Regions from separate parts of the Ensifer sp. Root142 genome, predicted to be linked through region 1. Evidence: predicted binding sites of a transcription regulator. Region 1 holds the regulator's gene; the other holds the start of a gene.
What was found. The regulator PhoB, encoded in region 1, activates phosphate uptake and scavenging genes when phosphate is short. The targets are predictions, from matches to a motif close to TGTCATNNANCTGTCAT.
Positions count from the first base shown of each region.

Region 2: a site for PhoB is predicted at 2,385-2,401, ahead of ASD52_RS17415 (DUF1045 domain-containing protein). Genes of this name have one in related genera too.

Region 1 is NZ_LMFK01000012.1:248,718-252,977, forward strand. Features, by position in the region: gene pstB (phosphate ABC transporter ATP-binding protein PstB) at 1-662, shown strand, start outside; gene phoU (phosphate signaling complex protein PhoU) at 719-1,429, shown strand; gene phoB (phosphate regulon transcriptional regulator PhoB) at 1,733-2,416, shown strand; gene ASD52_RS13720 (GcrA family cell cycle regulator) at 2,585-3,106, opposite strand; gene ASD52_RS13725 (aspartate aminotransferase family protein) at 3,528-4,260, shown strand, end outside.
Region 2 is NZ_LMFK01000014.1:19,451-23,710, reverse strand. Features, by position in the region: gene uraD (2-oxo-4-hydroxy-4-carboxy-5-ureidoimidazoline decarboxylase) at 1-427, opposite strand, end outside; gene puuE (allantoinase PuuE) at 427-1,356, opposite strand; gene ASD52_RS17415 (DUF1045 domain-containing protein) at 1,435-2,235, opposite strand; gene ASD52_RS17410 (PRC-barrel domain-containing protein) at 2,514-2,903, shown strand; gene ASD52_RS17405 (FAD-binding oxidoreductase) at 2,969-4,111, opposite strand; gene mnmD (tRNA (5-methylaminomethyl-2-thiouridine)(34)-methyltransferase MnmD) at 4,150-4,260, shown strand, end outside.

The DNA.
Region 1 (4,260 bases):
CAGCGCTGATCGGCCCTTCGGGCTGCGGCAAGTCGACCTTCCTGCGCACGCTGAACCGCATGAACGACACCATCGAGAACTGCCGCGTCACCGGCAAGATCACGCTCGATGAAGACGACATCTACGACCCGACGATCGACGTCGTGGAACTGCGAGCCCGCGTCGGCATGGTGTTCCAGAAGCCGAACCCGTTCCCGAAGTCGATCTACGACAACGTCGCCTACGGCCCGCGCATCCACGGGCTTGCCCGCACCAAGTCTGAGTTCGACGAAGTCGTCGAGACCAGCCTGCAGAAGGCTGGTTTGTGGAACGAGGTGAAGGATCGCCTGCAGGAGCCGGGCACCGGTCTTTCGGGCGGCCAGCAGCAGCGTCTGTGCATCGCGCGCGCCGTTGCCGTCAGCCCTGAAGTGATCCTGATGGACGAGCCCTGTTCGGCGCTCGATCCGATCGCGACGGCCAAGGTCGAGGAACTGATCCACGAGCTGCGTACCAACTTCACGATCGTCATCGTCACCCACTCGATGCAGCAGGCGGCGCGTGTTTCGCAGCGCACTGCCATGTTCCACCTCGGCAATCTTGTCGAGGAGAACGACACCGACAAGATGTTCACCAATCCGGATGACCAGCGTACCCAGGACTACATCATGGGCCGGTTCGGTTGATGGCCGAAGCTCCTCTTCACCCCGTTTCCTGAACGCGCCCGCAAGGATCGAAGACTATGTCCATGCACATAATGTCCGCCTACGACGAAGAACTGAAATATCTCACGCGCCGCATCTCCGAGATGGGCGGGCTTGCCGAGCAGATGGTGGGCGAATCCGTTCGTGCGCTTGTCAATTCTGACCTCGCCTTGGCGCAGAAGGTGATCTCCGACGACACCATCCTCGATGAAGCCGAACGCCAGATCGGCGAAAAGGCAATCGTCACCATCGCCAAGCGCCAGCCCGTTGCTGCCGACCTGCGCGAGATCATGGGATCGATCCGCATCGCGTCCGATCTGGAGCGCGTCGGCGACCTCGGCAAGAACAACGCCAAGCGTGTCATCGCGGTTGCCGGCTCCGGCATCCCGCGCAAGCTGGCGCGCGGTCTTGAACACCTGGCAGAGCTTGCGCTGGTGCAGCTCAAGGAAGTCCTCGACGTCTACGCTTCCCGCTCGCCGGAGAAGGCCAACAGCATCCGCGAGCGCGACGAGGAGATCGACGCGATCTACACCTCGCTGTTCCGCGAGCTGCTCACCTACATGATGGAAGATCCGCGCAACATCACGCCCTGCACGCATCTTCTCTTCTGTGCCAAGAACATCGAGCGTATCGGCGACCACGCCACCAATATCGCCGAGACGATCTACTACATGGCGACGGGCGCGCAGCCGGAAGGCGAGCGTCCGAAGGACGACAATACGTCGACGCTGGGTGCCGTGAAGGACTAACGCATGTCGCGCAAAAGTGCGCAGCGGTTTTGCGATAACGACATGTGCAAAAACAAGAACTTAAAGCACAACAAGCGCATCTTAGAGATCGCGACGCGCTTTAAGACCCGGATACGTTCGAGTGCCTGCTTATGAACCTGCTCCGGTCGCAGCCCTGGTTGCGGCCCTGCTCTACTGCGTCTGAAGCTATACGTTTTCGCGCGTGCCTATGAAAACGCGCGGAGTGCTCCAGATTCTATATGTTCGAGCATCTCTTTGCGTTCGATCGAACGCGAGACGCTCTGGGTAAGGAGACGTTGCCTGATGTTGCCGAAAATCGCCGTTGTCGAAGACGAAGAGGCGCTGAGTGTCCTGCTGCGTTATAACCTCGAAGCCGAAGGGTTCGATGTTGATACGATCCTGCGCGGAGACGAGGCGGAGATCCGCCTACAGGAGCGCCTCCCGGATCTCCTGATCCTCGACTGGATGCTGCCGGGCGTTTCCGGCATCGAGCTTTGCCGCCGGCTGCGCCAACGTCCGGAAACCGAGCGCCTGCCGATCATCATGCTGACGGCGCGCGGCGAGGAGAGCGAGCGGGTTCGTGGCCTTGCCACCGGCGCCGACGATTATGTCGTCAAGCCGTTCTCGACCCCGGAGCTGATGGCCCGTGTCAAGGCGATGCTGCGGCGCGCCAAGCCCGAGGTCCTCTCGACGCTGCTTCGCTGCGGCGACATCGAGCTCGATCGCGAGACCCATCGCGTGCATCGCCGCACCCGCGAGGTCCGCCTTGGTCCGACGGAATTCCGCCTGCTCGAATTCCTGATGTCGTCGCCGGGCCGGGTGTTCTCGCGCTCGCAACTCCTTGATGGCGTCTGGGGCCACGATATCTATGTCGACGAGCGCACCGTCGACGTGCATGTCGGTCGCTTGCGCAAGGCACTGAATTTCTCGAGCATGCCTGATGTCATCCGCACCGTTCGCGGTGCCGGCTACTCGCTCGAAAGCTGAGCCAGCCGGCCACTGCAGCGCCGCGCATCTTAATGGACGCGCAAAGGTCGCTGTTGCATCTTGAATTGCGGCATGTTTCCTTGAAGCGAATACGAACCAGGGAAACATGCAGCAGCCAATAAAAAAGGGGCCGTGCGGCCCCTTTTCTGCATGTGGTTTTCGGTCGTCTCAGCGAGCGCGACGGCGCTCGGAGGTCGGCTGATAGGCAAGCCGCGCATGGAATGTGCAATAGGGCGAAGCTTCCGGGGAATCGTTGCCGCAGAAGTGGAATTCTTCCTTGAGCGGGTCGCCGATCGGCCATTTGCAGGTGCGCTCGGTCAACTGCGTCAGCTCCAGGCGGCGCGACATTGGCACGACCACATCCGTCTGGATGCGGAAATCCTGTTCGGCGACGAGATCGACTTCGACCTCTTCCTTGAGCACGGTCGCGCCGGCCGCACGGGTAACCGTCCGTGTCGTGACGCGCGAAGCGTAGTTCGGAGCGCGCGGCGCCGAAGTCGGGCGCTGCTTCGGCCGGGTCGCGGCGGTGGTTCCGCCAGCCTTGGCCCTGCCGGGCAGGCTCAGCCGGTGAACCTTGCCGATGACCGCATTGCGGCTGACGCCGCCGAGCTGTGCCGCGATCTGGCTCGCGCTCAGGCCCTCGGACCAAAGCTTCTTCAGTTTTTCCACCCGCTCGTCAGTCCAGTTCATTTCTGCACTCTCCGTTCTCAGCGTTGGCGATGACAGAATCTCTCACCACGCTCCGGACAGGCTCCGGAGCTGCAACGCGATAACACTTTTGGTGACTAGGCCCGCCGCATGCGTCTAGTAATTGAACATTAACCTACTGACCGGCGGACTCCGTGGCAAGAGTCCCGCGAATCGCGCCGAATCGATTTCTTGGTTTTCCCCAACTTGCTCGGTGGGCGTTGCATTTTTGCAAGCCCCGTCGCGTGATTTTTTCGTCGCATGGATCAGACCCGTCCGACCGCACTGCAAAGCTTGGTTTTGTTGACATTGCGCTGCGAAATAGGAATAGTGCCTGCGCCGCCGCAAGGCGGCATTTTTAATTTTTTGCCGCGCTCAACAGGGGCTCGGATCGATGCCGATAGCAATGAAGGAGAGGCTCGCCATGACTGCAACCACGCCGCTTTACGACACCTACATGCGTGCGCCGTTGCGTTTCGAGCGAGGAGAGGGCGTCTGGTTGATCGCCGAAGACGGCTCGCGCTATCTCGACTTCGCCGCCGGCGTCGCCGTCAACTCGCTTGGCCATGCGCATCCGCATCTGGTCGAGGCGTTGAAGGCGCAGGCCGAGAAGGTCTGGCACCTGTCCAACCTTTATGAGGTCCCCGGCCAGGAGAGCCTTGCACGCCGGCTGACGGCCGTCACCTTCGCCGATCGTGTCTTCTTCACCAACTCGGGTGCCGAGGCGCTCGAATGCGCGATCAAGACTGCGCGTCGCTACCACTATGCCAAGGGCAATCCGGAGAAGTTCCACATCATCACCTTCGAGGGTGCCTTCCACGGACGCACGATCGCGACCATCGCGGCGGGTGGTCAGCAGAAGTACATCGAGGGCTTTGGCCCGAAGGCCCCGGGTTTCTATCAGGTTCCCTTCGGCGATATCACGGCGCTCAAGGATGCGATCACCGACGAGACGGCGGCGATCCTGATCGAGCCGATCCAGGGCGAGGGCGGCATCCGCCCGGTCACCAAGGAATTCATGCAGGAGCTGCGCGCGCTTTGCGACGAGTTCGGTCTGCTGCTGATCCTCGACGAGGTCCAGTCCGGCGTCGGCCGCACCGGCAAGCTTTTCGCCTATGAATGGGCTGGCATCCGTCCGGATATCATGGCTGTCGCCA
Region 2 (4,260 bases), on a different contig from region 1:
CAAATTCCTCTTCGGTCGAATTGTCAATGCGCCTTTCGAACGAGGCGAGAATGTCGTTCTTCGTCAGGCCCTTGACCGCGATGATGAAGGGAAAGCCGAATTTCTGCGTATAGGCCTCGTTCAGCGCCGTGAACCGGGCATGCTCGTCGGCCGAAAGGCGGTCGAGGCCGGCCGACGCCTGCTCCGCCGTCGAGTCCGCCGTCAGCTTGCCGGCGATCGCCAGCTTGCCGGCAAGATCCGGGTGGGCGCGCAGCACCGCCAGCCTTTCGCGCGGCAGACCGGCGCGAAAGGCCTGGCAAAGTGCCGAGTGCACGTTGCCGGCCGAAAGTCCCGTTGCGGCCGCCCGGTCGTAGGCCCGTTCGGCAACCCATGGAGAATGCTCGAACACGCCGCCGAAGCGGCTGACGAAGGCGTCGCGATCGGACATCAGAGAGCCCCTTCCGGCTTGTGGTGTTCATACCAGTGACGGGCGATGTCGATGCGCCGCGGCACCCAGACCTTGTCGTGCGACATGACATAGTCGATGAACCGCGCCAGCGCCGCGGCGCGGCCTGGACGCCCAACGAGGCGGCAGTGCAGGCCGATGTTCATCATCTTGGCGTTGCCTTCCTTGCCCTCCTCATAGAGCACGTCGAACGTGTCTTTGAGATAGGTGAAGAACTGGTCGCCGGAGTTGAAACCCTGGTTCGTCGCAAAGCGCATGTCGTTGGCGTCGAGTGTGTAGGGGATGATCAGATGCGGCTTGTCGGCCGTCAGCCCCGCCACCCAATAGGGCAACTCATCCGCATAGGAATCGGAGGAATAGAGGAACCCGCCCTCTTCGAGAACGAGCTTCAGCGTGTTGCTTGAAGGCTTGCCCTGGTAAAGGCCAAGCGGGCGCTCGCCGGTCAGTTCGGTATGCAGCCGAACGACTTCGCGGATATGCTCGCGCTCCACCTCTTCGGGGAAATCCTTGTATTCGAGCCAGCGCAGGCCGTGGCTGGCGATCTCCCAGCCCGCTTCCTTCATGGCGGCGACCGCTTCGGGATTGCGAGCCATCGCCAACGTCACGCCGTAGACCGTCAACGGCACGTCGCGGCTGGTGAACATGCGCCAGAGCCGCCAGAAACCGGAGCGCGAACCGTACTCATAAATCGATTCCATGTTGAGGTTGCGCTGGCCCTGCCAAGGCTGTGCACCAACGATCTCCGAGAGCAGGCTCTCGGAGGCCAGGTCGCCATCGAGGATGCAGCTTTCGCCGCCCTCTTCATAGTTGAGCACGAACTGCACGGCGATACGCGCATCGCCCGGCCAGTTTGCCTTGGGCGGGTTGCGGCCATAGCCGACGAGGTCACGCGGATAGGAAGTCTCAGACATCAAATCACCCTTCGAATTTTCCGGAACGGTATCACCGCCGACCGGATTGTCGAGACAAAATGACGTCGGTGCAGACGGTTAGCGGCCGGCCATCAGCGAGGCGACCATCCGCGACAGTGGCGGGATAGGGCCTGGCGCAAGCGTCGCCTCGGCTGCCGGCCGCTTGATCCGTTCGGCCCGCTTGGCCGCCGAAATCTTGCCGAGCGGGTGTTGCGAGTGGACGCGCATCGGCGCGCCCGATTCCTGCTCCACGAACAGCGCCAGGCTGCCGATCGTCAGCGGCGGCGCCAGGCATGGTTCGAACAGGTCGCGAAGCGGTGCCTCGATGCTGCGCATCGCGTCCAGATTGAGCGGCCCGGTCAGCATCATGTGAAAGCGATATTCATCCATCACATGAGGATCGCCCCAGCGATGCAGGTTGGAAAATTGCGGCGCCGTCAGCCTGTCGGGGTCGGAGCGCTCGATGTCGTCTTCGCTGAGCGGCGCGCGGAACGCGTCGAATTCCTGGATGATGCTGGCGGCCAGCAGATGCATCGCCGTGCTCGGGATCTGCGGCATCAGTCCCCAGCAGTGGCCGAGCCGGGCCACTTCCAGGCGCTCGATCTCGAACGGCGTCTGGGCGCCGGCAAAATGCATCAGCGCCTTGAGTAGCTGCGCCTCGTCCATATCGGGGTGAAGCCGGAAGGGCGACATCACCACCGCCTGAAAGCCGAAGCGACGCGGGACAGCCGTATGGAAGGCGATCTCGGATGCGGTCAATCCGGAGATCGATGGTAACTCGGTGGGCTCGCCGGAATAGACATTGCGGCCGAGCCAACTGGCGGCAACCGTTGAAAGCGGGTCGGCCATCGGCGGCGTGAAACAAATGGCGTAACGCATGCGCATGCTCCGGAAATCCGTTCTGGCACAGACCCGCGACAATCGATCTCGATCGTCGCCAGGGTGCGCAGGTTCAAAATCTTAGAGCTTCAACAATACCCTCCCCGGGAAGACGCGACGCTCTATTGCCCGCGTCTTAGGTGATTTGCGTGACAGCTTGACGAAGTGGAAGGGGCAATACCACGCGATTACCGTCCGGATCGCGCCCGCAGCTTTTTCGGAACCATCCCACCGACCAGCCGTTCCCCTGAGGTAGCAAACAACGATGGAGAAGAAGCGTGACCTATCACAATGCGAACCTTCAGGACGCCGGGATCAAGGAAACCCATGACCTGATCGCCAGCGACAAGGTTGAAGGCACGAAGGTTTATGGCGCCGACAACAAGCACATCGGCTCGATCGAGCGCGTTATCCTGGAAAAGCGCAGCGGTCGCGTGGCCTATGCCGTGCTCGGGTTCGGCGGTTTTCTCGGCATCGGGGAAGATCACTATCCACTGCCTTGGGCCAAGCTGACCTATGATGAGAACCTCGGCGGCTATCGGACTGATGTGACTCGCGAACAGGTCGAGCGGGCGCCGAAATATCACGGCAACGAGGAATACGACTGGAACAGCGAGAACGGACGCCGGGTCTATGACTATTACGGCGTGCCGCCTTACTGGATGTAAGGATCGGGTTTACGATCGTCCCGACATGGCTCCGCCGATGGCGGGGCCGTTCTTATGCCGCCAGCTTAAAGATGTTTCTCGCGAAGTGCCGCTATGTGATTCTGGCACAAGAAGGATCCCGGAATGTCGATCAACGGCTGGCCGGTGATCTCGTCGACGACGAAGCGCGCGAGGCGGTGGGCGATGCCGAAGCTCACCTTGAAGCCGCCTGTCAGGACCGACAGGTTTTCGTGATCCGGATGGCGCCCGGCGATCGGCTCCCGGCCGGTCGATTTCGGCCGGATGCCGGCCCAGCGCTCGACCACCTCCGCCCCGCGCAAGGACGGGACCAGCGCCTCGGCGCGCACCAGCAGCTCATTCAGCAGTTCATCCGTCGACTGCGGATCGGCATATTTGTTCTCGCTGGTGCTGCCGACCGCGATATGCCCGTCGTCATGGGCGACGATATAGACGCCGTCGGTGAAGATGACGGGCAATTGCGGATCGACATCGGCCAGAAGCAGCGCCGCCTGGCCCTTGACCCCCGTGCCGCTCGGTCCACGGAGAGGTCCCGACAGCGCATCGACGAGCGGAAAGCTGTCGACGCCGGCAGCAACTATGCAATGGCCGAAGGCGATTTCCGTGGCGTCATCGAGTTCGGCGCGGCCCTGGCCCGGATGGATTGCTCGAACGCCCGTCCCCTCGACGATCCGCACGTTCGGCGATTGCGCCAGTGCCGCACGCAGAACCGCCAGCATCTGGCGTGGAGAAAGCCGACCGCCAAGCGTATCGAACACCAATCCGCAAGCCGCCGCCTCGGCACTGAGCCATCCGGACGGCAGCTCGTCGCGCACGTGCCAGAAGAACTGGCGGTCGCCTGCCCGCCAGTTGCGGGTCGCATCCTGCTCGTGGCGAAGAGCGATCTCGCGCAGATGCGGCTTCGCAAGCGGCATGATCCGCCCGCTGCGGCGGTAACCTGCCGAAAGTCCGGTTTCGGCCTCGAGCGTTTCGATCTCGCTTTCGAGCGACACCAGGGCGTCGAACTGGAATTGTTTCTTGGCGTTCCATTTGTCCGGCATGTGCGGCATCAGCGCGCCGAGTATGCCGCCACTGGCGCCGGCCCCGATGCGATGCTCGTCGACCAGTTGCACGTCCATGCCGGTCCGTGCTGCCGTAAGGGCTGCCCAGAGCCCCATGATGCCGCCGCCGACGATCAAAAGTTCGCTCATCGATTGACCTTCTCCGGTGGCGGGATTATCGCCATCGCATGACAGGATCCGCCGCAGAACCGAACCAGCCCCCGGCCCATCAAAGCCTCGATTGGCACGAGGGCGATATGCCCTATTCCAGGGAGTTTGGCGATCATTTTTATTGCCGC